Regions from separate parts of the Bradyrhizobium sp. CCGUVB23 genome, predicted to be linked through region 1. Evidence: riboswitches for the same ligand, from Rfam matches in the RefSeq annotation. Region 1 holds a riboswitch; the other holds the start of a gene.
The links. A riboswitch is a leader RNA that binds a small molecule or an ion and turns the genes downstream of it on or off. The one in region 1 is predicted to bind ZMP and ZTP.

Region 1 (15,339 bases):
TCCCTGAAGTGATCCACGCGGTGCGCGGCAACGGCGCGTCGCGATACCTTGCGCGCTACTCATCCTCATCGACATCAGCAACGGGTCCGGCGGGCCGCGGGCGACGATCGGCCCTGCGCGCATCCGCTCAACGCGCCTGCGCGGACCCAAAGGAAGCATCGACATGACGGCATCTTCAGACCACGACACGGCGGCAGCGCTCGCCGCGCCCGACCACCCCCAAACCGCAGCATTCCCGCGCATCAAGATCTCCAAGCGTGGCATTTCGATCGACCATCCGGATCCGGAGGCAGGCGAACGGCTGATGGCTGAAACGTTCGGGGTCGCCGACAGCGACGCCATGTACGGCATCCTCAAGCAATTGGTGAAGGCGAGCGTGAACGGCAACAAGCTCGACCACGCGAATCTCGCCTTCATGATCTCGATGATGCAGGCCATCAAGCCCAGGGACTCCATCGAGGCCATGCTGGCGGCGCAGATGGTCGCCGTGCACGTCACCGCGATGCGAAGTGCCCATCATCTCGCCCGCGCCGGCGACATCCAGAACCAGGATAGCGCCGCCCGTGCGCTCGGCAAGCTCGTGCGCATTTTTCCGGCCCAGATCGAGGCGCTCAACCGTTACCGGCACAACGGCGAGCCGGCCATCACCGTGCAAAACCTGTCGGTGCAGGACGGCGGCAAGGCCATCGTCGGCAACGTCACCCAGCACGCGCACATGATCGTGTCGCGGTCGGGCGCCGTTGCCGCGCTGGCGGAGGCGCGGACGGTCCCGATGCCAATTGTCGGCGAACGGGAGCACGTCGCCGCAAGGCAAGACGCGACTGCATGAGCGGCGGTCACGCCCGCAGTACGAGCGCGATGCTGGCGAGCCCGCGTTGCGGCGCCAGAACGCGCAGCGACCGGTCCTGCCGTGCGCCGGCGGTGCACGGCAAGCTGCGTTGCCGCATGCACGGCGGCGCGGCGGGATCGGGCGCGCCGAGGGGAAACAGGAATGCGCGGAAGCATGGGCTGTTCACGAAGAAGGGCATCGCCGAGAAAAAGCAAGTTCGGGACTTGTTGGATGAGGCGCGGAGACTGCTTAGGGAACTCACGTGATGCCGCCTCCTTCAACTCGGGCTGCCTCGCGTCAAGTCGATCACCCTTTCTTGTGTGACCTAGTTCATAGGCTGTCTCCGTTGAGCAGACTACGTTAGGTGACGGGTTGAGCGTTAGCTCGCCTTGCCGCCCGACGGGCGTTTCCTCCCTAGACTGGCCGATCGCTTCAAGCGATCGGCCCTTTCCTCGTGCATGAGGCCCTTGAGGTCGCGGCCCTACGCGGGAGCGACGGTCTTATTCATCGGCCCACCACCTTGGACGGCAGCGCGATCCCCGGGACAGGGAACGCGCGGCACATCTCGACGCTCTTCGCTCTGAGCCGTCTTACCACTGCCGCATCGCCCTTCGACCTGAGAGACTCTGCGATGAGTTCGGCGATAAGCCGCATTTCGGGCTCACCCATGCCACGCGTGGTCGCTGCCGGCGTACCGAGGCGAATGCCGCTTGGTTTGAGCGGCGGACGCGGATCATCGGGAATGATCTGTTTGTTTGCGGTCACTCCGACGGCGTCGAGAATGTCTTCGGCCGCACCGCCGTCCAACCCTGCGCTCGTCACCGTATCCACGACCATCATGTGATTGTCAGTCCCGCCTGTAATCAACTTCATACCGCGCTCCATCAGCGCTTCGGCAAGAACCTTCGCATTGCGCATGACCAGCCGTGCGTAGGCCTGATAGTCGGACGTTGTTGCCTTCTTCAGCGTTACGGCGGTTGCGGCCACGACGTTCATGTGCGGACCTCCTTGCAGTCCGGGGAACACAGACGCGTCGATCTTTCCGGCAAACTCCCGACGACAAAGAATGATTCCCCCGCGCGGCCCGCGAAGTGTCTTGTGTGAGGTCGTCGTCATGATGTCGAAACCCGCATCGAGCGGATTACGCAGAACGTTGCCGGCGATCAAGCCGCCGTAATGGCTCACGTCGGCCATGGTAAGTGCACCCACTTCATCGGCGATGCTCTTGAAGGAGGCGTAATCCAGGTCGCGCGGATAGGAGCTGTAGCCGCACAGCACCAACTTCGGGCGGGCGCGCCGGGCTGTTGCGCGGAGCTCATCGAAGTCAATGGCGCCGCCCTTTGAAGGGTGCGTCTTGTAGCGAGCGAAGTTGAACAGCCGCCCCATGTGGGACACGGGCGCGCCATGCGTGAGATGACCGCCGTGTGAGAGGTCCATTGCCAATATCGTATCTCCAGGCTTCAACAGGCCCAGATACACGGCCTGGTTCATTGGCGACCCCGACAGAGGCTGGACGTTGGCATGCTCGGCGCGGAAAAGCGCGCAGGCTCGCTGTCGAGCAAGGTTCTCTATCTGATCAGTAAATTCTTGCCCTCCATAATACCGGCGCCCCGGATATCCCTCGGAATATTTGTTGGTGAAGACTGATCCAAGCAGCTCGAGAACCTCCGGATAGGTGTAGTTCTCGGAAGGAATCAGCTCAACGCCGTCTTGTTGACGGCGCTCCTCGCCTTCGAGAGCAAGGGCAACTTCAGAATCATAGAGGTGGAGTTCGTTGCGGAATGAGGGCATGGTCCGGGCTCCTTAAGACGCTGAATGGTCAGCTGAAAGGTGCCCAGGCGAACGGCGTTAGAACCCTTCGCGCTTCACCGTGGTCAATTCCACGTAAGCTCGCCAGTCGCGCGAGGGACGAATGAGCCTTCAAGGCTCATCGCGAGCAGAAGGCTAATCAATCCTTGGAGAGCCCGCAAGGGTTCATAGCTGATATTTCGACGCTCAGACGTTGAGACCCAAATTCCGAGGACCGATGTCCGGTCCGCTGCGGACAACGGGCGTGGCAACGGCTTATGCGTCCTTCGGCTCTGAGCCAATCCCGGAAGTCGTCACGCGACCTCACAACAAGCAAAGTTCAATGCGGCTCCGGCAGCGGCGTTCCCGGAAAAGCGAACTCCGAATCGTTGGATGAGGGTGGGAATGCTGCTATGTCCATATCAAGCGCGTTGCTTGCGCAAAGCGCAACGAGCCGCTGCGGATCAGAAGCGCCGCTGAGTAGCTTCGCTCCCAGCTCGCGGAAATAATTCTCGGTCGCGTTTCGCGCCGGTCTATCCTCACTAGCCGACATGTTGAGCCGCCAGCACTTGCTGCGAGATCTGCTCGGAGTCATTTGGAGGCAACGGTCTCCTTGAACAGCTCAATCTTGCCGCGCGCGTTGTCGGTCACCGCAAAGACCTCGTATAGATCGATCTGCGGCTTCATGCCGTAGCGCTGGATGATGCCCTCGAGCCAGGGCCCGGTGTAGAATGCCTTGGCGTCCTCGATGCGCTCCCACTGGTACACGCCACCGGCCCAGCCGCTTTCGGACCAGATGAAGTGCTTGCTGATCAGCCCTGTCACTTCGCGGAAGTTTGGTGCGATCTTGTGAAAGTGCTCGTGACACGCGGCGCAGTCGATCTGCGGTGGCAGTTTGTATCGTACAACGGCGGTGATCATGCGACCTCCTTGCAAGGACGCCCCCGGCGCAACATTGATGGCATTCCCGCGATCAAGCAAGCGAAGCGGGAAGCCGACATGGGTTAAAGGCGCAAAGCCTAACCAGTCACTTCCGTTCTGCTGCGACGAGCCGACCATTCCAGAGCATGCTGGACTCGGCTTTAGATAGGCATCGCGCGCCGATCGCTATCAAATGCGACGGACGCTGCCGCGAGTAGGTCAACACGATTGACGAGAGCCTCAATCGCCGCGCAGCTATCTCCCTGCATTTTTTTGCGTTAATGTGAACCTCTTCATAGCTATGTAGCAGACGGGCTCGGATGATGCCCAACCAAAGAGAGGCGAGCTAAGGCCCCCGCAAAGCGCCACCCGGTTCCGATGGGTTTTTTCCATTCACACGCGAGTTTGGGAGCGACACATGGAAAAGCGCGAAATTGGCAACAGCTTGACGAAAGGTCTGTCCGAAACGAAGCGGGACGCTTTCTCCCGCCGCTCGGTGCTGACGTTGGTTTGTACCCTTGGCGCCGCGGCGCCATTTGGGATGTTCGGAGCGGCTCGCGCGCTGACGGTATCAGGGACTGGGTCGCTGAATTATATTCCTGGCGAGCCCTTTATTTGTCGTGCCGCCGCGAACGGTGAAGAGCTGCAGGGCCCGCCCCGCCAACTCAAGCTAGCCTGGAACGCCAACGCAGCCTGCACGGTCGCTGCGCCAGTCGCAAAGGAACGGGGTATCTTCGCCAAACACAACCTCGATGTCGATTTCGTCAATTTCGGCGGTTCGACCGACCAGTTGCTGGAGTCGATTGCAACTGGCAAGGCGGATGCCGGTTTGGGATTGGCCCTGCGCTGGCTCAAGCCGCTGGAGCAAGGCTTCGACGTTCGGATCACCGCTGGTGTGCACGGCGGCTGCATCCGGCTCCTCGGCTCCAAGGCTGCCAACATTGACAGCCTGGAGTCCCTGCGCGGCAAGGCTATCGCGATTAGCGATCAAGCGAGCCCTGCGAAGAACTTCTTTTCGATCTACCTCGCCAAGAAGGGCATCGATCCGGCCCAGGAGGTAGAGTGGCGTCAGTACCCGGCCAATCTGCTCGCGCTTGCCGTCGACAAGGGCGAAGTGCAGGCGCTGGCCGAGATCGATCCACTACCCTATCTGTGGCTCAAGGACGGCAAGCTCAACGAGATCGCAACGAACCTGACGGGTGAATTCGTCGATCGCACCTGCTGCGTTCTCGCGATACGTGGCAGCCTCACCCGAAACGAAATGCCGGTGGCGGCTGCTCTGACACGATCGATACTGGAGGCGGCAGACCGAGTTGCCAGCGATCCCGCCGATGCCGCGGCAATCTATTCAGGCTACGGCGGGAGAGGATCCGTAGAGGATCTCGCCGCGATGTATCGCAGCCATACTCACCACAATCATCCCGTCGGGGCGGAGCTCAAGAAGCAACTTCTGCTCTACACCGATGAACTCAAGGCAGTGAACGTCATCAAGCGAAGCACCGACCCGGCCAAGTTCGCCGACCGGATCTACCTTGACGTTCTAAGCTGAGCCGATTGGGAATATCCGCAGTGAGCTCGGTCATCAATGAAGTGCCGACGCCATCAGAGAAATCGGGTTTCGGCTTTTTTGAAAGTTCAACAACCCGGTCGTTGATTGGCGGACTGTCGGTGGCCGCCGCATGGTCCATGGTCGCCGCGCTCACTGCGTTCTGGCCGGACAAGCTCGAAAGCGATTGGGCCTACACGGGCGCCTTCGCCATTGCCTGCGGCGCATTCGCGCTTGCCCTTGCCTTGGCGACCCTTGCCGGCGTTCGTTTTGTTGCTTTCCAGCGTCTCCAGCGGCTTCTTCCGTGGCTGTTCGCGCTGGCGCTGTTTTTGGCGGCTTGGGAGGTCGTCACAGCAAAGCTCGGATTACTGCCGCTGCCGTTTTTTCCGCCGCCGCAGGCCATCGTCGAAGTCGCAATCGATGATTGGGGGCGGCTGGCTGAAGGTATCTTCGCTTCAGCTCGTCTGCTCGCGACCGGTTATTGTCTCGGTGCGGCAGTGGGGTTCGTGACCGGCGTGGCGATCGGCTGGTCGCGGCTCGCCGGTTATTGGATCCACCCAGTCTTGCGGTTCATCGGGCCACTCCCCGCGACGGCCTGGCTGCCGCTCGCATTTTTCGTTTTCCCGTCCAGCTTCAGCGCCAGCATTTTCCTGATTGCGCTCGCCACCGGGTTTCCGGTTACCGTGCTCACCTGGTCGGGCGTCGCCGGCGTGAAGAGCTCCTATTACGATATCGCGCGGACATTGGGAGCAACCCAGCGCTTCCTCGTGCTCAAGGTCGCCATTCCGGCGGCAATGCCGCACGTTTTCGTTGGCCTGTTCATGGGCCTTGGCAATTCGTTTGCGGTTCTTGTCGTAGCCGAAATGCTGGGCGTGAAGGCAGGGCTCGGCTGGTATCTGCAATGGGCGCAGGGTTGGGCGGCCTATGCCAATATGTACGCCGCGCTGCTGCTCATGGCGTTCTTGTGCTCCGGTCTGATTACGCTGCTGTTCCGCTTTCGGGACCGTCTGCTATCCTGGCAGAAGGGCCTGGTGCGATGGTAGCGGCGACCGCAAGCGATCATGCGGTCCGCGGATCGACGCTGACGCTCCGCGAGGTGAGCCATCGCTTCGATCTCGAGGGCCAGCCCCTGCCGGTATTGGACCGCATCAGCCTGCAGGTCGGCCGCGGCGAATTTGTCGCTCTCCTGGGACCGAGCGGGTGCGGAAAATCGACCTTGCTGCGGCTGGTCGCGGGGCTCGACACTCCTACGGCCGGCTCCCTGCTAACGGAGGGACGGGAGATCGAAGCACCCGATCCGTCGCGGGTCGTCGTTTTTCAAGACCCCACGCTTTATCCATGGCGGACGGTGTGGAGCAACGTTGCGCTCGGCCTGGAAGCCCGTGGGTTGCTGCGCACCCATCGCGGACGTGTCGAAAACGCCTTGCGCCTGGTGGGGCTCACGAACTTCGCCAATGCCTACCCGCACCAGCTTTCCGGCGGCATGGCGCAACGCGCGGCTCTGGCGCGTGCGCTTGTCAACGACCCGAAGCTGCTCATTCTCGACGAACCTTTGGGCCAGCTCGACTCGCTGACTCGCATCGCGATGCAGGCGGAACTTGTATCACTTTGGCAGCGCTCGAGCTTCACGGCGCTGCTGGTCACGCACGATGTCGAGGAGGCGCTCTTGCTCGCCGGCCGCGTCATCGTGCTGAGCGACCGACCTGCACGGATCAAAGCCGAAATAGTCAACAGCCAGCCCTATCCCCGCCACCGGGGCGATCCGCACTTCGTTGAGCTTCGTCGCGAAGTGTTCGAGCATCTCGGCCTCGATGAGGCATGGTAGCCGTCGCGTCGCGTGGGCCTGCCGTCTCGGCGGCAACACGCTTATGTCGTCTCCTCGATCGGCAACACTCGTGTTCCCAACAAGACTGACGCGAAGTTCCTTATTCCGAATTCGTTAGGAACGAAGGCGCGCGCCCGGCGTCACACGGTCGTTCATCCCTGTGAAGGACACGCGATCATGGTACGCGAAGGCCCAGCCGAACCATCCCAGCCCGACGTCGCCGAGACGACAGAGGGCAGACAGGCTCGTCCCTATGGCATGCTGTTCACGGCGCTGGTCGCAGCCGCGGCCATCGTCATAACGATCTATCTTGTCGCAACATAGGCCGAGCCCGTGGTGCCTTCAGCACACCATCACGCACCTGTCGTCACGCACTTGTCGTCACGCACTTGGCGCCCTTTCGTCATGCAGGTGCCCCTAGCGCTTCGGCCTGGGCAGCACGATCCTGCCCTGCGAAGCAATGCCACCCCATTTGGCGGTCCAACCGACTTTCGAGGCGGAAGGTCGCTCGGCGCCTTTTTGACCGCGAGCACCCTGCAGGGCAAACAGGGCGCCTTGAGGATCGGCACATCGCGCTATCCAGCAACCATCAGGCAATTCGATCGGACCCTGGAGAATCCGGCCTCCACCACTATTGACGCGCTGGGCCGCCGCGCCGATGTCGTCGACATTGAAGTAATAGAGCCAGCACGGCTGCGATACGCTCGGAAGCTTGGTGAGCATCCCGCCGATCATCTGCCCGGCCGCCGAAAACAATTCATACAGGTCTGCCGGATCGGTTTCGCCGTAGGCCTTCTGCCAGCCGAAGAGCTGGCCATAAAAGTCAAAGACCTTGTTTCGGTCTTCAGCCAGCAACTCATGCCAGCCCACGCGCCCAGGCTGGTCCAACCCGCCGGGTTGCCGCTGGCCATATGTCAGTCCGGTGACCAGCGCAAACGTCGCTCCTTGCGGATCGGCGACCACTGCAATTCGGCCGATATTGCTGTCGGTCGGCGATACCAGAATGGCGCCCCCAAGACGGCGGATCTGCGCGGCCTTCGTATCCATGTCATCGACGGAGACGTAGCCGACCCACCTCGGTGTCGCCCCCAATTGCCGTCCCTCTTCCGGCAGTTCCATGAGACCGCCGACCGGAGAGTCGCCGGCGGCAACCACGGTGTAAGCGAATCCTGCCGTCGAGGCGTCCTTCACGTCCCAGCCGACAACCTTGCCATAGAAGGCGCGGGCTGCCGCGACGTCGGTGGTCATGAGTTCGTACCAGGCGAAGTGTCCGGGTTGATCGACCAAGCCAGTTTCTCCGTTCAGGCAGGAGACAATTGCGGCACTGCATCAGTCGCGCACTGAAGCCCGCAGCGCAGGCGGGACGAGGGATCAAAGGCGACCCCGTTCATGAAGATGAATACAATCTGAACGAGCGCGCTACTGCATTTTGGTATGTTCGTGAATCTTGCCTGCCCTCTCCGCTCGGCGTAGACTTTCATCCCGTGGATATCCTTCCTGCAACATTCGGAGGATGCGACCATGCAGCGGGTGAAGCAAGCGTCGAAGAAGAAGCGCGTAGCCAAGGCCGCCGTGCCGGCGTTGGGAGCCGCCGGACTAACTTTTTCGCTCGCCGGCAGCGCATCAGCAGCGGCCGTACCAACAGGCGACATTCAGCAGAGATCGCACTTTTCACCAGGGCATGCGATCACCCTCGATGAAGAGGAAATGACTGACGTCAGCCTCGCCACCTTCCATCTCTTCGACAAGGAAGACGCTAGCAGTCGCATACAAGTCGCTTGGCGCGGATGCGGCGGTTGTCGCGGTTGCCGTGGTTGCAGAGGCTGCGGCTGCAGAGGTTGCCGATGCGGCGTCGGTTGTCGATGTGCCGGATGTGCCGTGGTAGGTTGCGCCGTAGTATCCTGCGCGGGCTGCTGTGCATCGTGGGGCCGCTGCCGCTGGTGCTAGGCGACGCGCTGTTCGATCGTGTATCGGCAAGCCTCTTGTTGGCCGGGCTCGGAAGCGACCCGGCCGCTTTCTCGTTTTGGTCGCAACGCTCGCAGTAATTGCGGTGGGCGGCTTGCCGGGGACGAGCGGGTGTGTTCCAAATCAATCGAAGATTTCCTGTGGGCGAGCAAACGGCTCGTTGCGCACTGGCGATCTGAGATGATGGACAACAAGATCCGCGTGCTGACCCGATGACAGCCAATCGCAAGAGCCGCGTTGCGAGGCAGACCCGCAAGGACATCTTGCGGTTCGCACCGAACTACACCGCCTACGCACTTCCTCCCGATGCGGTCTGCCTCTATTCCGAGGATCGCAAGTACTTCCTGCACGGCGAGCTCTATTGTGCGCTGGCCGCTGCAATCGGAAGCAACGGAAGAGCGGTTTCGGAAATCATCCGCCAGCTTTCAAGAAGCTTTCCGACGAACAAGATCGAGGAAGCGATCGGGCGGCTGGTCGAACGCCGCTATGCCACCACGGCAGCATCGCCCGCATTCACGGGCGCGGTCGCCGGCTATTGGGCGAGCCTCGGCCTGCCTCCTGAGGTCGCGGAACAGAATCTGCGCGATTGCCCCGTGCGGGTACAATCGATCGACGTCAAAGGCGCCAAGGATCTGAGCGCGGCCTTAAGCAAACTCGGCGTTCAAATGGCCAAGCGCTCGCCTGCGCTCACGATCACGCTGGTGAACGACTATCTTGACCGGCGGTTGGCTGAGATGAACCGCGAGCGCGTAGCGGGCAGGACGCCCTGGATCCTCGTGCAACCGTCCGGCGTATTTCCGCTGGTAGGCCCCTTCTTCAAACCGGGCGAGAGCGCCTGCTGGACCTGCCTGTTCGATCGCATGATACGCAATCGGGAAATCAAGGGATTTCTCGACCGCGGACTGGCGGAGCCGGTCGCCATATCGCCGCTGGTCCACGACACCGTTGGACAGACCGCTGTCCACTTTGCTGCCGTCGAGATCGCGAAAGCGATTGCCTCGGGTTTTCGCACCGACCTGCGCGATCACATTGCAAGCTTCGACCTGACTGGCGCGGTCATCGCCAAGCACTATGTCTCGCGTCGCCCGCAATGTCCAACCTGCGGCAGCAAGAGGCTGCAGAGTCCGCGCCGGGCGGCGACGTCGATCGAGATTGCCGAGGGCCGAAAGCTCATCATGACCAGCGGCGGATATCGCACCGTGACGTCTCGAGCCACCGTGGCGCGCTTCCGCAAACATGTAAGTCCGTTGACCGGCGTGGTCTCGCGGCTCGAGCGGATCGAGGCCGATCTGCCGATGAACACCAATTTTTTCGCTCACCACAATTTCTCTGCGCCGGCCTTGAGCGTCGACGAGCTGAGGTCGGGACTGAGCGGCGGCAGCTTCGGCAAGGGCTCCACAGTCGAGCAGGGCGAAGCCAGCGCGCTGATGGAGGCGATCGAGCGCTACTCAGGCATTTTCCAGGGTGACGAGATCAGGACGAAGCGCCGCTTTACCGATTTCGCTCCTGGTCAGGCCCTTCTTCCCAACGATGTTCAGCTTTTCAGCGACATGCAGTTTCAAAACAGGCATTCGCTGCAGCCGGACGATTCACACCCCGTTCCTGAGCCGCTCGATCCGTCGACCAGGACCGAGTGGTCGCCGGTCTGGTCGTTACGCGACAAGCGTTTCAAATATCTTCCGACCGGCTTGCTGTACTTCTTCTATGGCGGCTTCCACACGGATTCCAATGGATGCGCAGCCGGCAACACCCGCGAGGAAGCCATCGTGCAGGGCTTCCTCGAACTGGTCGAGCGCGATGCCTACGCTATCTGGTGGTACAACCGGCTGCAGCGTGCCGAGGTCGACCTCACTCAATTCGACGATTCCTATGTCCGGGATCTGCAAGCCCAGTTTGCCGATGCGGGACGCAGGCTTTGGGTGCTCGACATCACCAGCGATCTCGGCATTCCTTCTTACGTGGCGATCATGCACTGGATGCAGAACGGACACGAAAATATCGAGTTCGGCTCCGGCTCGCATTTCGATCGCCGCATAGCCCTGCTGCGTTCCCTGACCGAGCTGACCCAGTTCATGTCAATTGGCATGATGGGCGGCGGAAGTGGCGAGAAGCCGACGCTTGACGGTGTCACGCCGCTGCGGCTGGACGATTATCCGTTTCTTATCCCCAGCGACAATCCGATCGTCCCGCCGGCACCGAGCCTCAAGGTTCACGACAATACGAGCGACCAGGTCAATGCCTGTATCGATATCGCGACCGGCGCAGGATACGATTTCCTCGTGCTCGACCAGACGCGGCCCGACGTCGAGGTCCCCGTCGTCAGGGTGCTCGTTCCGGGCTTGCGGCATTTCTATCGCCGCTTCGCGCCCGGCCGGCTTTACGACGTTCCGGTGAAGCTTCGATTGCTGGATCGCCCGCGACTGGAAAGCGAACTTACTCCGTTCCTTCCACACACCTGAAGGTTGGCATCGTTGCGCAACTTGCGGAAAAAGCCGGCCAGGAAGATCGCACCAGTCATCACCGCCCGAGTGAACGGTCGTTTTTCCCTTCACATGCAGGCAGACGGAAGCATCGCCGCCGCCTTGAGCGGCTATTCGGTCAATCTGGGACAGTTCAGCGCGGCTGCGATCGACCGTGCGGGACACCTCGCCACCGGCCTGCCGCTGGCCTCCTTTGCCGGCAAAGGAGTCGTCGCGAGGCAGGTTCATGCCCTGGTGCAGCGACTGGCGCGGCACGGACTTCTCGAATACCGCCTATCCTCTCCGCGTGACGAGCAGGACCTCGTAATCATCGAGCCGCAGGTCCCCGAGTACTGGCCGCAACGCGCAAAGCTTGGGAACGATGATACCGTCGTGCTGTCGCGCTTTGCTTATCTGCGTCGGCACGGCAACGAGATGGTCCTGGAATCGCCGCGCGCCGGCGCGCTGTTTCGGATTTGCGATCCCGCCATTGCCGCCACCATCGCTGCCCTTTCACGGCCGCAAAAGATCAGCAAGTTTCGCCGCCATGTGGCCTTCCCAAACCTCGATCTGCTCGGATTGCTGCTCGACAGCCAGCTGCTGATCAAGCTCAGTGGGAAAGACGGCGACGGCCTTCGGGTGGGTGAAGGTGACGGCGATCTTGTTCTTTGGGATTTCCACGATCTCGTGTTTCACACGCGGAGCACGGAGGGCCGGCATGTCAATCCGGTTGGCGGCACGTTCGCCTATGCGGGCGTAGTTCCACCGCTGCCGGCAGTGCGTCCGCCTTGGCCCGGCAAGAAGATCGACCTCCGCAAATTTTCCACGCCGAAGCCGATCTCGCCCTTCGCGGAGCTGTTGCGCGAACGCCATTCGATGCGGGATTTCGATGACGAGCATCCGCTCACGCTCGCCGAGCTGGCGCAGTTTCTCGAAACCACAGCCCGCGTACTGTCGGAATGGAAGGGCGGCGCGAATTTGGACGGCGGTCCCGAAGTTACTTACAGCACAAGACCCTATCCCGCAGCGGGCAGCGCCTACGAGCTGGAATTGTACCTTGCGATTTCCAACTGTGAGGGGCTTGCACGCGGATTTTACCACTACGACGCGGGCGGCCATGCCTTGGCAGCGATCGATGCCTCCCCCCAAAAGCTCCAGGCGCTCTCTGCGGCGGCCAAGTTTGCCATGGACGCGCCCGGTCCGCCGCAGGTCCTGATCACCATTGCCGCGCGCTTTGGGCGAATCTCCTGGAAATACAGTTCAATCGCATACTCGCTGATCCTGAAGGACGTCGGCGCCCTGATTCAAACCTTCTATCTCGCCGCGACTGATATGGGCCTTGGCGGCTGCGCCATTGGCACCACCAATATCGATCTGTTTGCAAAAATGACGAAGCTTGACTTTCACGTCGAGAGTCCAGTCGGCCAATTCGCGCTCGGACGGGTGAAGAAGCCGCTGGCGGCGGCTTGAGCGTTGATAGTGTCCGCCGCCCACGATCCGCGTCCTCCGAAGCGCCTCATCAATTCCCCAACGAGTCACGGGAGAATCGTAGCAGCACCGCATTTTCACACCACCAGGGTCAGAAGCTGGCCTTAGCCTAGGCGTCGTCCATGTCCGCTTTGGGCCAGAGCAGACATGACGTTGCTTAGGCCACCCCGCTTCCGGATCTTCTTTGAAGACCCGGAAAGCCACCATCCGGAATAGCGGGGCTGTCTTTACCGCAGTTGGCACGGTCTCCCCAATCGTGTAACGCCACCGAAAACCCTTGCCGGGACGGGACGCTCATGACTGCGGTGGCCACGGAGGAAACGGGAGTTGGCACCCGCGCGCTGATCTTTGCGCTGATCGCACTCGCCTGCGGACACATGCTCTCGACCTTGCTGCGCACCATCCCGGCTGTCAGCCTCGATCTGATGGCGGCGGATTTCCGCGTCAACCCGCAGGCGCTGGCCAGTCTCACCTCGGTCTATCATTTCGCCTTTGCCGCAGCGCAAATCCCGGTCGGCGCGGCGATGGATCGCTTTGGCGTGCGCCCGGTGTCGCTCAGCCTGCTTGGTGGAACCGTGGTCGGTGCCACAGCTTCCGGCTTTGCGACAGGGCCGGAAAGTTTCGCGTTCGGGCAATTGCTGCTGGGCATTGCCACCTCCGGCATGCTGATGTGCCCGATGACGCTCGCTGCGAAGCAATTGTCGGCGGCACGGTTCGGCCTGTGGTCGGGCGCGATCCTCTCGATCGGCAATATCGGCATGCTGCTGTCGTCGAGCCCGCTCGCCTTCGTGGTCGATCATTACGGCTGGCGCGCCGGATTCTGGATCTCTGGGCTGGCCGGCATCCTGGTGGCGCTCGCCGTTTTCGCGCTGGTGCCGAACCAGCCGGCCGAGCACAAGGACGATTCCTCGCCCCTGTCGCAGATGATCGAGGTGCTGCGGCTCGGGTTCTCACGCCCCTTGCGTGGCCTGATCGCACTCGCGCTGGTGTCGCTTGCGACCTCGCTGGTGCTGCGGGGCCTGTGGGGTGGGCCGTGGCTGATGGAGATCAAGGGCTTGTCGCGGGTCGAGGCCGGAAACCAGCTCGGCGCGTTCACGATCGCCATGATCGTCGGCCCGCTTTGCATCGGCATCGTCGATCGCAGGCTCGGTCGCCGCCGCGAGCTGGTCGCCGGCGCACACCTCGTCGCGGCATTCCTGCTCGCGCTGATGGCGCTCGGCGCGCCGCACTACGCGGTCTCTCTGCTGCTCGGCGTTCGCGTCATGCCGCCGCAATACGACCTCGTACTGTTCGTGCTCATCGGCCTTGCAACCTCCGCGCAGCCGTTGCTGTTCGGCATGTCTCGGCAACTGGTCGACGCGCAAGTTGCGGGCAAGGCACTCGCCGCGGTGAACCTCGCCTTCTTCCTCGGCGCGGCCCTGATGCAGTCGACCACCGGCGCAGTGGCGGCGCTCGCGGGGCTGCCGGCGGTGCTGCTGTTCATGGCCGCGGCACTGCTGATCGGCACGCTGATTTTCCTGGCCTATACGTCGCCGAGCCCATCATCGCCGCGCATGAGTTGATGGGAACGCCGCGGCTTTCGCACCCAGATAGCATCGCGCCGGATTGCTCGCCAACCGTTTTCGAGCGTTGCGACGACCGCTGTCGGTTGAATAACTCTGGCGCACAACCCTTGCGCAGCGGGCTTGCATGTTTTGGGCGAGACGAATTGTCGCTGACGTTCGAAATTCGCTGCTGCATGTGAATTCGCTCACAATGAACCCCGCGGCAGCGAGCTAAAGTCGTTGACGGAGGTCGGCTTGCGAAATTTTCTGCGCGGGAGATTTCCATCACGAAGCTGTTCTGGATCGGAGCTATCGCGGTTGCCTTCGACGTAACCGTTGCAGCAGCTGCGCCTGCCTCCGCCAGACAGAAGTGTTGGCTGCGCGCTCTCAATTAATAGCGAAGCCAACCATGTTGCGGTCACAGCCGATTTTGAAGACTGCCCGCTAGCGATGCGGCGGCGATGATGCGCGTGCCGGCAGTTGGGTATCCGGAGATTGCGCCATGAGCACGACCTACAATACAGCACGGTTGGACAGGCGGCTCGCTTCTGCCCGGCGCGTCGTCCGCTTTCTCGAAAAATATTGGGAGGCGTTTCAAGAGCGGCGCAAACGTGCGCGACTGCAGGCCGCCTTGTCCGATCTGGGTGACAGGGAGTTGATCGACATCGGCATTTCGCGTGGGGAAATCGACTACGTCGCCTCGAACCCAAATATCGACCCGCGCGGTGTCCGGTCGATCCCGTCAACGATGGTCTGACGTCCGCAGCCTACGGGCGCGAGATCGCCCCCGTCTTGCGTAGCTGATGGAACATCGAACTCATCGCGCTGCTGCCTTTCGGGCTCCGGCGAATTCCTGCAACGACGGCATTGCCGGGCGGCGCCCGGCAGCCTAGCCTGCGAGGAAAAAGCCGGGATGGAAGCATGGCACGCATCGCAACGACCGAGACCGGACTCTACCGGATCCCCCTCCCCGT
Region 2 (15,339 bases), 3.4 Mb from region 1:
GGCGCGTTTCGCGAGGTCGTGCCGGTGCACCGGCTCGCCTACACGTTCGGTTGGGAGGGCGGCCAGGAAGTGCCGCCCGGCTCGAGCCTGATCGAAATCGATCTGATCGAACGCGATGGCGGCACGCTGTTGCGCATGACGCACAGCGGCCTGCCGACCGCAGAACAATGCGAAGCCCACAGCAAGGGCTGGGCCCATTATCTGGGCCGGTTGAGCCTCGTGGCCGGGGGCCGTGATCCCGGACCCGATGTGATGAAGCCTCAGGGCAAGATGTAGCGGGCCTTACACCGCGGCCGTCGCCACCACCTGCGCCAGAAGCTGCTCGCGCCTGGCCTGCGAGCGTTGCCCCTTCATCGTCGCAGCAAAACGCTCGAGGATGCCGTCTTCGAACGCGGTGACGATGGTGTCGTGGACGTAGCTCCTGCGGCAGATCGCCGGCGTGTTGGAGAGCTTGTCGGCAGCGGCGCGGATCGCGTCCAGCACCTGTCGCTTGCGGCCGCGCTGGCTGGTCGCCGGCGTGATCCGCGACAGCGATTCCACGACGACGGCCGAGGCCATCAGCGTGCGAAAATCCTTCAGCGAAATTTTGATGCCGGCGATCTCGCGCAGGAACGCGTTTACCTGCGTGGTGTTCACCGAACGCACCGTGCCGGAGGCATCGCGATACTGGAACATGCGCTTGCCTGGAACACCCTGCAGAATGCCAATGGCGCGAACCAGCTTGGCCGCATCGCATTCCTTCCGCACCGCCTTGCCGCCCTTGGCCTTGAAGGTCAGCACGAAGCAGTCGTCTTCCAGCGTGACGTTGGACTTCAGCAGCGTGGTGGCGCCGCGGGTGCCGTTGAGGCGGGCGTAGGATTCATTGCCGGGACGGATCGCGGTACGGGCGATCAGCTCGATCACCGCCGAGAGCGCGAACTCGCGCGTCGGCTCCTCGCCCGACAGGAACGCCGAGACCTTGCGCCGGATCTTCGGCAGCGCGCCGACGAGCTTTTCCAGGCGATGCGCCTTGCGCTGCTCGCGGACCTTTTCCCAGTCGGCGTGATAGCGATATTGCAACCGCCCGGCGGCATCGCGACCCACCGCCTGGAGATGCGAGCTCGGATCGGCCGAGTAGCGCACCTCGCGATAGGCCGGCGGCACCGCCATGGCGTGCAGCCGGCGGATGGTGCGGGCGTCGCGGATATGGGCGCCGTTGGGACGGACGAAGGAATAGCCCTTGCCGCGCTTGATGCGGCGGATGGTCAGCTCGTTCTGGTCGCCAAGCCGCAGGCCCAATTCCCGAGCCAGCGCCTCGACCGAGGTCGCGGGGGCCGTATCGTAGGTCTTTTTCGGGGTGGGACGCCTGAAACCGGTCGGTTTGGGCCATTGTCCGAGTGCTTTGGCGAGCGCAATAGCGGCGGGATCGGCTGAAGCGGGCCGCATCGTCCCGAAATTCTGCTGATCCATCATAGTGTTACGCCTTAGCTCCGCCTGTTGTCGGACAATGCTGTTGTTTTGATTTTTGTTCCGTTGGGTCTCGCTGGACCCCCGGTCAGGCCATTTAGGAGGTTCCGAACGGCATTGCGAGTCCCGAATCAGTGACGAACGGTTGCCAGATACCTCTTTCCGGTGCATGGAGGGTCTGCGTTGCCGCTTCCGCAAGGTTCGGTAAAGAGCGGAATAGCCCTCGCGCCGGTTGTTTTCAGACTTGCGACAGGCACCCTCACTGACCTTGATCTTTCGCATGGCCGGATGCCCGCCGAAGGTCCAGCTTGTCCTCCTTGTCGGGCGCCGTTAGCCCGACGCATAATCATTCAAATGATGTAGGCGTGGCGTTGAGCTTGCCGCTTGTGGAGGAAAACATGTCCGAGAAGATCTACGACGTGCCGGCAGAGTGGGCGAAGCGCGCCTGGGTCAACCAGGCCAAGTACAAGGACATGTACGCCCGCTCGATCTCGGACCCGAACGGCTTTTGGGCCGAGCAGGCCAAGCGCGTCGACTGGATGAAGGCGCCGACCAGAATCGAGAACGTCTCGTTCGCACCCGGCAACGTCTCCATCAAATGGTTCGAGGACGGCGTCCTCAACGTCGCCTGGAACTGCATCGACCGGCACCTCGCCAAGCGCGCCAACCAGACCGCGATCATCTGGGAGGGCGACGATCCCTCGCAGTCGAAGCACATCACCTACAAGGAGCTGCACGACGAGGTCTGCCGGATGGCCAACATCCTGCGCACCCGCAATGTCAAGAAAGGCGACCGCGTCACCATCTACCTGCCGATGATCCCCGAGGCCGCCTACGCGATGCTGGCCTGCGCGCGGATCGGCGCGATCCACTCGGTGGTGTTCGCCGGCTTCTCGCCCGACAGCCTCGCCCAGCGCATCAGCGACTGCAAATCCAAGGTGATCATCACCGCCGATGAAGGCCTGCGCGGCGGCAGGAAGGTGCCGCTGAAGGCCAATGTCGATGCGGCGCTCGCCAAGACCGAAGGCGTCGACTGGGTCGTCGTCGTCAAGCGCACCGGCGGCAAGGTCGACATGTCCCCGTCGCGTGACCTCTGGTACCACGACGCGGCCAAGATGGTGACGACGGACTGCCCGGCCGAGCACATGCATGCCGAGGATCCGCTGTTCATCCTCTACACCTCGGGCTCGACCGGCACGCCGAAGGGCGTGCTGCATACCTCGGGCGGCTATCTCGTCTATGCCGCGATGACGCACCAATACGTGTTCGACTATCACGACGGTGACGTCTACTGGTGCACCGCGGACGTCGGCTGGGTCACCGGCCACAGCTACATTCTGTACGGACCGCTGTGCAACGGCGCGACCACGCTGATGTTCGAAGGCGTGCCGAACTACCCCGATAATTCCAGGTTCTGGAACGTCATCGACAAGCACAAGGTCAACATCTTCTACACCGCGCCGACCGCGATCCGCGCCCTGATGCAGGGCGGCGACGAGCCGGTGAAGAAGGCCTCGCGCGCCTCGCTGCGCCTGCTCGGCTCGGTCGGCGAGCCGATCAATCCGGAAGCGTGGGAGTGGTATCACCGCGTCATCGGCGACGACCGCTGCCCGATCGTCGACACCTGGTGGCAGACCGAGACCGGCGGCATCCTGATCACGCCGCTGCCCGGCGCAACCAGGCTGAAGCCAGGCTCGGCGACGCTGCCGTTCTTCGGCGTGGTGCCGGAGATCGTCGATGCCGACGGCAAGGTGCTGGACGGCGAGACATCAGGCAATCTCTGCCTCACCCGCTCCTGGCCGGGCATGATGCGCACGGTCTATGGCGATCACGCCCGCTTCGAGCAGACCTACTTCTCGACCTACAAGGGCAAGTACTTTACCGGCGACGGCTGCCGGCGCGATGCCGACGGCTATTACTGGATCACCGGCCGCGTCGACGACGTCATCAACGTCTCCGGCCACCGCATGGGCACCGCCGAGGTCGAGAGCGCCTTGGTGGCGCATGAGAAGGTCTCGGAGGCCGCCGTGGTCGGCTTCCCGCACGACATCAAGGGCCAGGGCATCTACGCCTATGTCACCCTGATGGCCGGCGTCGAGCCGACCGAGGACCTGCGCAAAGAGCTCGTGACCTGGGTGCGCAAGGAGATCGGCCCGATCGCCTCACCCGACCAGATCCAGTTCGCGCCCGGCCTGCCCAAGACGCGGTCCGGCAAGATCATGCGCCGCATCCTGCGCAAGATCGCCGAGGACGAGCCGGGCAGCCTCGGCGACACCTCGACGCTCGCCGATCCGGCCGTGGTCGACGACCTCGTCAAGAACCGCCAGAACAAGAAGCAGACCTCGGCGTAAGAACGCTCTCGTGCCCCGGACGCAGCGCAGCGCTTCTTCAGCGGTGCGCTGCAGAGCCGGGGCCTATCCATCCCCAACACTGGGTCCCGGCTCTGCGTCGCGTCATTCCATGCCGCGCCGCGTCCGGGACACGCGACTGCTTCCAGTCCGAAGCCATTTGATTCCGGCAAAACCCAACACCCTCACGCACTTGTCAGGGCGCGCGCCGGCGCGGCCGTATGTTTCCCGCCGAGTGTTGTTTTCCGGTCATTTACTTTAATTCGAACTTTTCCTTTGTTCCCCGTGCTGGCTGGGCCCAAGGCGCGGCGCGTGGAAACCATCCGGTTAACGCGCGCGGTTAAGAATGCGTGGGCGAGCGGGCGATTTCCGGGTTTTGCGTGCATTTTTTGGACGACCCGTTCGGGGCAACGGATAAGGAAGCAAGTGATGTCGATGAGGATTGCGGTGGCGCTCGCCGCCACCATCGGGGCAGGGATATTGATGTCGACGGCGGCCGAGGCACGGCCGGAAATGGTGGGGCTGCACGGTGGCGAATATTCGCCGGGCACCATCGTGGTCAAAACCAACGAGCGCCGGCTCTATCTCATCCTCGATGGCGAGCACGCCATGCGCTACCCGGTCGGCGTCGGCAAGTCCGGCAAGCAGTGGGCCGGCACCACCCGCATCGACGGCAAGTACCGCAACCCGGCATGGTCGCCTCCGGCCGAAGTGAAGCGTGACAAGCCGAACATGCCCGACGTGATCCCGGGCGGCTCGCCGCGCAATCCGATGGGCGTCGCGGCGATGACGCTGGCCGGCGGTGAATACGCCATCCACGGCACCAACGTACCGGGCTCGGTCGGCGGCTTCGTCTCCTATGGCTGCATCCGCATGCTCAACGACGACATCAGCGATCTCTACAGCCGCGTCTCCGTCGGTACGACGGTGGTCGTCACGCGCTGAGAACCAACCGATTCAAGACGAAAAGCCGCGTCTTGACGCGGCTTTTTTCATTGCCAGAAGCGCCAGCTGCGCGCGCACCAGCCCTCGCGATGACCGCCATTGTAGCTGCGCGCATAACCGCCCGCGAGCAGCGCGGCCGAGACGTTGGGCGTGCGCTTGGTGGCAACATCGGCGAGAATGCGCCCGTATTTCTCTGGGCCAAGATTGTAGATCACAATGCCGCCCTGGCCGAGCAGATGGCGTAGCGCATCGGTGGCAGCTTCGGCCTTGTCCAACTCTTCCCGACAGGACGCCTTCATTTCGGGCGCATCGATGCCGCGCAGGCGAACCCGTGCGACGAGATCCCGCCCGTCGCGCTGATGCACGCGTGCGAGAAATGTGTCGCCGTCGATGGTGCGGATGACGTCGACCGACTGGCGAATGTCGGGATTGCCTGCCTGCTGCAGGATGATCTCGGCGTCCTGCGCCCGTTCGTCACCGGCATGCGGCACGGGCCAGTTGGTGCCATGCCGGTAGATGAGCACGACCGCGGTTATGACAACGACCACGAACATCCACGGCAGCAAGCCCGCGAAGCGGCGGCCAAACGGTGCGCCACTGAACGAGGGCCGATACGGATTGATTCGGTCGCGGGGAGACATCAGCCGACGCTAGGGCTGAGTCGGGCGAGCCTGCAAGAGACCACCCGGTCTCAGAAATCCGAGGCGATGCCCTTGCGCTCCCAGTCGCCATAGCGCGTGGGCTCGGGACCCTTCGGCCCCTGCAATTCTTTTGGTGCGGCTTCGGCATTGGCCGCGGCGGCCTGCCGGCGTGCCTCGGCTTCCGCCAGCGCGCGCTGCGCGGCCGGCGTCAGCGGCTTGCGCTGGGGAGGGCTGGACGGAGTGTCGTTCATCTCTGGCTTCCTAGCCCAGGGACGCGCCGCGCGCGATCGGAAAAAACGCCGCGCATAGGGCAGAGATCGACATGCAGGGCTGAAAAAACCAGAGCCGATTCTTACATTTGGCATATTCGCGTGCCACAGATGCGCTTCTTCAGGCATGCGCCCATACCGGCGGAACTGCCGCTCGCTCAGAACCTTACCACCGCATGCCATCTCAACGTTTTGCTCCACCCTCCGAAGTGCCTGGTCTTGCGGCGCGGCGGATCGCCGCCGACATCGTCGACGGTGTCCTGCATAAGCACCGTACGCTGGACGACCAGCTCGACGGTGGCGGCGCCCATCCCGGGCTGAAGACGCTCGCCGATCGCGACCGCGCGCTGATGCGGCGTATGGTGGCAACCGTCCTGCGTCGGCTCGGCACGCTCGGCCACGTGCTGTCGCGTCTGCTCGACAAGGGCATCCCCGGCGAGGCGCCGCGCGCGCAAAGCGCGCTCCTGATCGGCGCTGCGCAAATTCTCTGGATGGATGTTCCCGATCACGCGGCCGTCGATCTCTCGGTCCGCCTGGTGCAATCCGATCGCCGAGCCGCGCGCTATGCCGGCCTCGTCAACGCCGTGCTGCGCCGCTGTGCGCGCGAGGGCAAGGCGCTGGTGGAGGAAGTCGCGACGCAATCGCTCGATCTACCGCCCTGGCTGCTAGCGCGCTGGAGCGCGCAATATGGCGAGGCCACCGCGCGCGAGATGGCGCTTGCGCTCGGCCACGAGCCGTCGCTCGATCTGACGATGAAGTCGGATGCCGCGCAATGGGCGAGCCGCCTGCATGGCGAGGTGCTGCCGACCGGAACCGTGCGCACGCTGCTGCACGGCTCGGTGACCATGCTGCCCGGCTTCAGCGAAGGCCAATGGTGGGTCCAGGACGCCGCAGCCGCATTGCCGGCCCGGCTGTTCGGCGATATCGCCGGCAAATCCGTCGCCGATCTCTGCGCCGCTCCCGGCGGCAAGACGGCCCAACTGGTGCTCGCCGGCGCGAACGTCGTCGCGGTAGACCGTTCGCCGGCGCGCGTGGCACGGCTGCGCGAAAATCTCGCCCGATTGTCGCTACAGGCCGAAACCGTCGTCGCCGACGCCGTGGAATGGGCCGGACCGCAGCACGGCTTTGACGGCATCCTGATCGATGCGCCCTGCACCTCGACCGGCACGATCCGCCGCCATCCCGATGTGGCCTGGCTGCGCCAGGAGTCGGATATCGCGGCGCTCACGGCGCTTCAGCAGCGCCTGCTGCTGAAATCCGTCTCATTGCTCAAGCCCGGTGGAACGCTGGTCTATTGCACCTGCTCGCTGGAGCCCGAGGAAGGCGAGCACGCGATCGCCGCGCTGCTGGCCGCCGAGCCGGCGCTGCGCCGCGTGCCGATCCAGCCGTCCGAGGTCTTTGGGCTCAGTGAGATCATTACCACTGAGGGCGACCTGCGCACCCTGCCGAGCCACCTGCCAAACGCCGACCCAAGGCTCGGCGGGCTCGACGGATTCTTCGCTGCCCGGCTCGTTAAATCCTGATTTTGCACCGGATTTTGCGCCACTGATGCTGATTCGCCACCTTTCAAGGTGGTGTCAGCCGGCGGATTTTGGGATTAAAAGGATTCGTCAGGAATCCTCTCCCCCTTCAAGGCAAGGCGTGTCGGTCGCTCAACGCAGACGCATCTCGACGCTGGTCATGAACCGCTTCGCGCGGAACATGCTTGCGCGCGCGAGCGGCGGTTCCGTGGCGGTGTCGCGGCTCTGGCCAGGCCGCACCGACCGGCTGATCATCGCGCCGCACGACCTGCGCACCGCAGACGCCACGCGCGCGGCCGAGATCTATGCCGGGCGCTTCGTGTTCGCCGGCAAGATCGTCAATTGCCACGGCCGCTCGATCTTCGATCTCGAGCCGCCGTCGGAAGACTGGGAGGTCGCCCTGCGCGGCTTCGGTTGGCTGCGTCACTTGCGCGCTGCCGACACCGCGCTGACGCGGGCCAACGCCCGCGCGCTGATCGAGGACTGGATCTCCAATCCCGCCAACAAGCGACGCGCCGTGGCCCGCCGCGCCGACGTGCTGGCGCGGCGTGTGATCTCGCTGCTGTCGCAGGCGCCGCTGGTGCTTGGTGACACCGACAACAAATTCTATCGCCGTTACCTGCGGGCGCTGGCGCGCGAGATCCGCTATCTGCGTTTCACCATGGTCGACATCCCGGACGGGGTGCCGCGGCTGCAAGTGTTGATCGCGCTCTGCTACGCCTCGTTGTGCCTTGCCAACCAGGCGCGCCACATCCGCAGCGCGTCGCGCAAGCTATCCGATGAATTACAGCGGCAGATCCTCCCCGACGGCGGACACGTCTGCCGCAATCCCGGCGCGTTGATCGAGCTCCTGATCGATTTGCTGCCGCTGCGGCAGACCTTCGCGGCGCGCAACATCGCGCCACCGCCGGCGCTGCTGAACGCGATCGACCGCATGATGCCCATGCTGCGTTTCTTCCGGCACGGCGACGGCAACTTTGCGCTGTTCAACGGCATGAGCGCGACGTCGTCGGATCTGCTCGCCACGCTGCTCGCCTATGACGACACCCACGGCGCGCCGATGGCGACCATGCCGCATACCGGCTTCCAGCGCCTCGATGCCGGAGCGTTGACGCTGATCATGGATACCGGTGCCCCGCCGCCGGCCAATGTCAGCCACGACGCCCATGCCGGCTGCCTGTCGTTCGAATTGTCCTCGGGCACGAGCCGCATCGTGACCAATTGCGGCATGCCGACGACGGGACGCGACAATTGGCGGCCATTCGCGCGCGGCACCGCGGCGCATTCGACGCTCACCTATCACGAAACATCATCATGCCAGTTCGTCGGATTGTCGGCGATGAAGAAGCTGCTGCACGGCGCGCCTGTGACCAGCGGGCCGGCCATGGTCGAGAATTATCGCGAGGTCGTGCAGAACGGCACGCTGCTGACGACGTCGCATGACGGCTATCTCGCCAAGTTCGGTGTGATCCACCGGCGCGTGGTGATGGTCGCCAATGACGGCACGCGGCTCGACGGCGAGGACACGCTGTCGCCGCCGCAGGGCGGACGCCTGAAGGGCGCGGGTACCGATTTCGCGCTGCGCTTCCATTTGCATCCGGCGGTGAAGGCGAGCCGGCTGTCGGATGCCCGCGGCGTGATGCTCGTGCTGCCGAACCGCGAGGTCTGGACCTTTGAAGCACTGGACGACAAGGTCGATCTCGAGGACAGCGTGTTCCTGGCCGGCAATGACGGCCCGCGCCGCACCGCGCAGATCGTGATCCGGCAGGACGCGCGCCAGGCCCCCTCGATCCGCTGGAGCTTTGTCCGCTCCACGGCTTCGCCCCAAGTCACCAATGCCCGCCGCAACGCCCGGCGCGAGCCGGAACTTCCGCTGTAAACGCGCGCGGCCCACGCCTATCTAGCCGTTGTGAAGAGCACCGAAAGCTGGTACCGAGCACCCGCTCGCGCGACTGGCGACCTTGGATGGAGCACCATCGGGAAGCGCGGGATTTATCTGCCGCGCGCCTGGGCATAGGTACTCCCGACACAGAGGATCTTGCCCATGACTGATGCGATGACTGACCATCCCCGCCGCGTTACCCGCGCCCTGCTTTCCGTTTCCGACAAAACCGGTCTGATCGAGTTCGCCAGGGCGCTTGCCGCCCATGGCGTCGAGCTGGTGTCGACCGGCGGCACCGCCAAGGCGATTGCGAGCGCCGGCCTCAAGGTGAAGGACGTCTCCGAGCTGACCGGCTTTCCCGAGATGATGGACGGCCGCGTCAAGACGCTGCATCCGAAGGTGCATGGCGGCCTGCTCGCGATCCGCGACAACAAGGAACATGCGGACGCGATGAAGACGCACGGCATCGCGCCGATCGATCTGCTCGTCGTCAATCTCTATCCGTTCGAGGCAACCGTCGACAAAGGCGCGGGGTTCGAAGAGTGCATCGAGAACATCGACATCGGCGGTCCCGCGATGATCCGCGCCGCCGCAAAGAACAATGACGACGTCGCCGTGGTCGTCGAGGCGCAGGATTACCAGGCCGTGCTCGACGAGCTCGCCGCCCACAACGGTGCGACCACGTTGAAGCTGCGCCGGCGCCTCGCCGCAAAGGCCTATGCGCGCACCGGCGCCTATGATGCCGCGATCTCCAACTGGTTCAACCGGCAGCTCGAGATCGATGCGCCCGACTACCGCGCCTTCGGCGGCAAGCTGATCCAGGCCCTGCGCTATGGCGAGAACCCGCACCAGACCGCGGCGTTCTATGCGACGCCCGACAAGCGGCCGGGCGTCTCGACCGCGCGGCAGCTGCAGGGCAAGGAGCTCTCCTACAACAACATCAACGACACCGACGCGGCCTATGAGTGTATCGGCGAGTTCGATGCCAAGCGCACCGCGGCCTGCGTCATCGTCAAGCACGCCAACCCCTGCGGCGTCGCGGAAGGCTCTGATCTCGTCACCGCCTATCGCCGGGCGCTGGCCTGCGACTCGACCTCCGCCTTTGGCGGCATCATCGCGATGAACCGCGCGCTCGATGCCGACACCGCGCGCGAGATCACAAAGATCTTCACCGAGGTGATCATCGCACCCGATGCCAGCGAGGAAGCGATCGCCATCATCGGCGCGCGCAAGAATCTGCGCCTGCTGCTCGCCGGCGGCCTGCCCGACCCGCGTTCGGCGGGTCTCACCGCCAAGACCGTTGCCGGCGGCTTGCTCGTACAGAGCCGCGACAACGCCGTGGTCGACGACATGACGTTCAAGGTGGTGACGAAACGTGCGCCGGCCGACGCCGAGATGCGCGACCTGAAGTTCGCCTTCCGCGTGGCAAAGCACGTCAAGTCCAACACCATCATCTACGCCAAGGATCTCGCCACCGTCGGCATCGGCGCGGGCCAGATGAGCCGGGTGGATTCAGCGCGGATCGCGGCACGCAAGGCGCAAGATGCGGCGAACGAGCTGAAGCTCGCCGAGCCTCTCACCAAGGGATCGGTCGTGGCCTCTGATGCATTCTTCCCGTTCGCCGACGGCATGCTCGCCTGCATCGAGGCCGGCGCCACTGCCGTGGTGCAGCCCGGCGGTTCGATGCGCGACGACGAGGTGATCAAGGCCGCAGACGAGCACGGCATCGCCATGGTGTTCACAGGGACGCGGCACTTCCGGCATTAACTCTCCACGAGTCGTCCCGGCCTTCGCCGGGACGACTGCAGAAATCATGGCTCCCTCACCCGCGTCAACAGCGCGAGCCCGGCGGCAAAGAACGCCACCAGCACGCCCATGCCGGCTTTTTGGCTCGCGGTCCCGGCCGTGATTGCGCCGATCAGCAGCGGGCCGATGAAGGACGTCACCTTTCCGGTGAGCGCGAACAGGCCGAAATACTGCGCGATGCGGTCCTTTGGCGCCAGCCGAATGAGGAGCGTGCGCGAGGCGGCCTGGAGCGGGCCGCCAGCGGCGCCGATCAGGCAGCCCAGCACAAGGTAGGCACGCTCGGCCGCGCCCGCGAACAGGGCGCCGCCCGGCTCGGGCGGCGCGACGCTGATGAACAAGATCGAATCCTTGTCGACCAGCAGGATCGCGGCGAGCGACAGCAGCAGGATCAGCATGCTGATGGCAATCACGCGCTTCGGTCCCAAGAGATCATCGAGCTTGCCGCCGAGCCACGCGCCGAACGTACCGGCGATCGCCAGGATGATGCCGAAGGTGCCGATCTGGATCGTGTGCCAGCCGAACGTGCCGGCGGCATAAATGCCGCCGAAGGCGAACAGCGACACCAGGCCGTCGGTGTAGATCATGTTCGCGAGCAGGAAGATCGCGAGCGATTTCTGCCGCGGCAGTTCGCCGAGCGATTGCTTCAGTTGCGCGAGTCCTGCGCGCAGCGCCGCGCGCACCGGCCGCTTGGCGGGATAGTCCGGCGTGAACAGGAACATCGGCGTCACGAACACGATGAACCAGAGTCCCGTCAGCGGTCCGGTGATGCGATCGCCCTCATGCATGGCCGGATCGAGCCCGAACAGCGGCTTGAAACCAAGCAGCGTGCGCCCCGTCTCAGGGTTCGCGGCGAGGAAGCCGAGCACGATGATCAGGCTGATGATGCCGCCGACATAGCCGGTGGCCCAGCCATTGCCGGAGAGGCGGCCGATTCGCTCCGGCGGCACAAGTGTCGGCATCATCGCATTGTTGAAGACTGTCGCGAACTCCGCGCCAACGCTCGCGAGTGCCACGGCCGCAAGCAGCGGCGGGATGATGGTGGGATCGCCGGGCTTGCCGATCCAGAGCGCCGAGGAGCCCAGCACCAGTACGGCGCCGAAAGCAGCAATCCAGGGCTTGCGGCGGCCCGCGGCGTCCGCAACGGCGCCTAACACCGGCGACAGCAGGGCGATGACCATGCCGGCTGCCGCCATCGCAAATCCCCACAGCGACTGTCCGGTCGCAGGGTCGGGCGCGACGCTGGTGGCGAAATAGGGCGCGAAGACGAACGTCGTGATCAGGGTGAAATAGGGCTGCGCAGCCCAGTCGAAGAAGATCCAACTGACAACGGCAACGCGCGGCGGATAGGTCCGCTCCTTATCGGCCATATCGGTGTCAGAGGCGATCGTCGTCATCAGCATTCCTTATCACGAACAGTTTTGCCTCTCTTGGCGCAAACGGTATAGCATTGCCGTGACGGCTGTGGAGTGACGGCAAGACACGACAGAAACAAGACACGGCGAAATTTTGATGATGTCGTTTGTCCTGACACGACGAAAAGTCGTAGCTGCCCTCACGCTTCTAGGTATCAGCCTGTTTCCAGCGCGCGCTCAGGATGCGCGCCGCATCTATGAACCGCCCGCACTCGGCACCGTTCACGCCATCGCCGCCGAGCACGGCATGGTGGTGGCGCAGGAGAGAATCTCCGCACAGATCGGCGCAGACATCCTGCGGAGCGGCGGCAACGCGGTGGACGCCGCGGTCGCGACCGGTTTCGCCATGGCCGTGACCTATCCGCGCGCGGGCAATATCGGCGGCGGCGGCTTCATGGTGATCCATTCCGCCGACCGCAAGGAAGACGTCGCGATCGACTATCGCGAGACCGCACCAGCTGCGACCACATCAGACATCTTCCTCGGCGCCGACGGCAAGCCCGATATCGCGAAGTCGCGCGATTCCGCGCTCGGCATCGGCGTGCCCGGCACGGTCGCAGGACTGTCGCTGGCGCTCGAGAAATACGGCTCCGGCCAGTTCACGCTGGCGCAATTGCTGGAGCCCGCGATCGCGCTCGCGCGCGACGGTTTCGTCATCAGCGACGACATCGCCGACACCTTGCCGGGCGCACACAAGCGATTTGCGCGCTGGCCGGCATCGGCGAAAATCTTCTCGCGACCGGACGGCACGCCGCTGCAAGAGAATGACCGGCTGGTGCAGGGCGATTTGGCGCAGACACTGTCGACCATCGCCGCCCAGGGTCCGCGCGGATTCTACGAGGGACCGGTCGCCGACAAGCTCGCCAAGGCCGTCACCGATGCTGACGGCATCATGACATCAGGGGATCTGCAGACATACAGGCCCGTGATCCGCGAGCCGGTGCGCGGCAGCTATCGCGGCTTCGACATCGTCTCGATGCCGCAGCCCTCGTCGGGCGGCGTGGTGCTGGTGGAGACGCTGAACATCCTGGAAGGCTTTCAGCTTTCCGATCTGAAGCAGGGCTCGCCGGCCTCGCTGCATCTGCTGATCGAAGCCATGAAGCGCGGCTATGCCGATCGCGCGCGCTATCTCGGCGATCCCGCTTTCGTCAAGGCGCCGATCGAGACCCTGATCGCCAAGGACTATGCGGCTAAACTTCGCGCCGGCATCAGGGCCAACAGCGCCACGCCGGCGAGCGAGATCGTGGCGAGCGCGACGCCGCCGCGCGAAGGCAGCAACACCACGCATTTCTCGGTCGTCGACAGCCGCGGCAATGCGGTGAGCAACACTTATACGCTGAACTTCAGCTATGGCGTCGGCCTGGTCGCCGACGGCACCGGCGTGCTGCTCAACAACGAGCTCGACGATTTCACCGCGGCGGTTGGCGCCTCCAACGCCTATGGCCTCGTCGGCTACGAGGCCAATCTGCCAGGGCCGGGCAAGCGGCCGCTGTCCTCGATGTCTCCGACCATCGTACTGAAGGATGGCAAGCCGGTGCTGGTCACGGGCTCGCCCGGCGGCAGCCGCATCATCTCCACCGTGCTCCAGGTGATCGTCAACGTGCTCGATTATCATATGGATGTCGCCGCCGCCGTTGCAGCGCCGCGGCTGCATCACCAATGGCTGCCGGATGAAGTGCGCGTCGAGCGCGGCTTTTCCGACGACGTGCTGTTCGAGCTGAAGGCGATGGGTCACCTCGTCGTCGAGCCGATGGGCCAGACCTCGGCCAACTCGATCGCGGTGACGCCGAACGGCCCGTTCGGCGCACCCGACCCGCGCACGCGGGGCGCTGCGGCGGAGGGGCAATAACTTTCATGGTTTGAGCATCGAACCCGGAATCACGCGCCACAACTTCGGGATTCCGGGTTCGCCCACGTAAGGACGCGGGCGCCCCGGAATGACGATGGGAACGACGCTACCGCCCGACCTGGTACGGCCCGCCCTTCTCCAGCGCGCGTTGATAGGCTGGACGCGCGTGGATGCGCTCGAGGAACGCCATCGCCTTGGGATGGCCCTGCTCCAGGCCGCCGCGCGCTTGCGCCGCTTCCAGCGGAAAACTCATCTGGATGTCGGCCGCGGTGAAGTCGGGCCCGGCGAACCACTCGGTCTTGCCGAGCTCGCCTTCCCAATAATCCATGTGCTGCTTGATCTGCGGATTGACCAGCGCGGTCAGCGCCTGGTTCGAGACCTTGCGCACCAGCGGACGGAGCAGCGCCGGCGCGCGCTTCGGCATCAAGGTGAACAGCAATTTGAGCAGCAGCGGCTGCATCGCCGAGCCTTCGGCATAGTGCAGCCAATAGGTGTAGCGCAGCCGCTCCGGCGTGTTCGGCGGCGGAATCAGGCGTCCCTGACCATAGGTGCCGACGAGGTATTCGACGATCGCGCCCGATTCGGCGATGGTGTTGCCGTTGTCGGTGATCACGGGCGACTTGCCGAGCGGGTGGATCGCACGCAGCTCCTTCGGCGCGCGCATGTCGGGCTGACGCTGATAGCGCACGATCTCGTACGGCACGCCCAGCTCCTCGAGCAGCCACAGCACGCGCTGCGAGCGTGAATTGTTGAGATGATGAACGGTCAGCATTTGAGGTCCCCGCTGGTCTCGGGCGCGTTCGTGCCAGCCCGGCGGGCGAATGTCGAGCCGGACGGTCGTTATTTTTACCCGGGCATATTGACGCTTCTATTTTACCCGGATATTAAGTGGGCCATCGTGTCAGATTTCGCAGTGATTTCAATGCAGAGTACCTTCACAGCCTTTGTCGGCCAGCGGCGCCTGGCCTCCGGGCCGATCGCGGACGTGGTCCTGGCGGTCAAGCGCGCGGACGCGTGGGCGGGCTCGCCGATCGTGATCTTCAGTGACTTGAGCGGGCGGGCGGTCGATTTCGACCTGCGCGGCGACGACCAGGAAGTGCTGGCCCGCCTGCCGACGATCGCGCCGGCGCAATCCGACGGGCACATTGAGTTGCCGAGTGCGCCGCGCGGCCGCGGCCGGCCCAGACTCGGCGTGGTGGCGCGCGAGGTGACGCTGCTGCC

Region 2: it holds a riboswitch for ZMP and ZTP, as region 1 does, so the genes downstream of both, purH (bifunctional phosphoribosylaminoimidazolecarboxamide formyltransferase/IMP cyclohydrolase) here and glyA (serine hydroxymethyltransferase) in region 1, are expected to answer to the same signal.

The regions. Positions count from the first base shown of each region.
Region 1 is NZ_JANADQ010000001.1:405,336-420,674, forward strand. It holds gene NLN62_RS01750 (hypothetical protein) at 164-829, shown strand; gene NLN62_RS53125 (HGGxSTG domain-containing protein) at 859-1,095, shown strand; gene glyA (serine hydroxymethyltransferase) at 1,334-2,620, opposite strand; ZMP/ZTP riboswitch at 2,655-2,740, opposite strand; gene NLN62_RS01765 (hypothetical protein) at 3,209-3,676, opposite strand; gene NLN62_RS01770 (ABC transporter substrate-binding protein) at 3,957-5,087, shown strand; gene NLN62_RS01775 (ABC transporter permease) at 5,189-6,127, shown strand; gene NLN62_RS01780 (ABC transporter ATP-binding protein) at 6,121-6,909, shown strand; gene NLN62_RS01785 (hypothetical protein) at 7,087-7,233, shown strand; gene NLN62_RS01790 (VOC family protein) at 7,327-8,196, opposite strand; gene NLN62_RS01795 (TOMM precursor leader peptide-binding protein) at 9,087-11,333, shown strand; gene NLN62_RS01800 (SagB family peptide dehydrogenase) at 11,427-12,803, shown strand; gene NLN62_RS01805 (MFS transporter) at 13,118-14,383, shown strand; gene NLN62_RS01810 (DUF1127 domain-containing protein) at 14,868-15,122, shown strand; gene NLN62_RS01815 (mandelate racemase/muconate lactonizing enzyme family protein) at 15,287-15,339, shown strand, end outside.
Region 2 is NZ_JANADQ010000001.1:3,806,678-3,822,016, forward strand. It holds gene NLN62_RS17380 (SRPBCC domain-containing protein) at 1-276, shown strand, start outside; gene NLN62_RS17385 (DNA topoisomerase IB) at 283-1,452, opposite strand; gene acs (acetate--CoA ligase) at 1,845-3,797, shown strand; gene NLN62_RS17395 (L,D-transpeptidase) at 4,224-4,739, shown strand; gene NLN62_RS17400 (thermonuclease family protein) at 4,787-5,380, opposite strand; gene NLN62_RS17405 (DUF1674 domain-containing protein) at 5,431-5,631, opposite strand; gene NLN62_RS17410 (RsmB/NOP family class I SAM-dependent RNA methyltransferase) at 5,826-7,172, shown strand; gene NLN62_RS17415 (heparinase II/III family protein) at 7,330-9,048, shown strand; ZMP/ZTP riboswitch at 9,108-9,189, shown strand; gene purH (bifunctional phosphoribosylaminoimidazolecarboxamide formyltransferase/IMP cyclohydrolase) at 9,226-10,818, shown strand; gene NLN62_RS17425 (MFS transporter) at 10,863-12,251, opposite strand; gene ggt (gamma-glutamyltransferase) at 12,367-14,118, shown strand; gene NLN62_RS17435 (glutathione S-transferase family protein) at 14,225-14,890, opposite strand; gene NLN62_RS17440 (DUF2239 family protein) at 15,041-15,339, shown strand, end outside.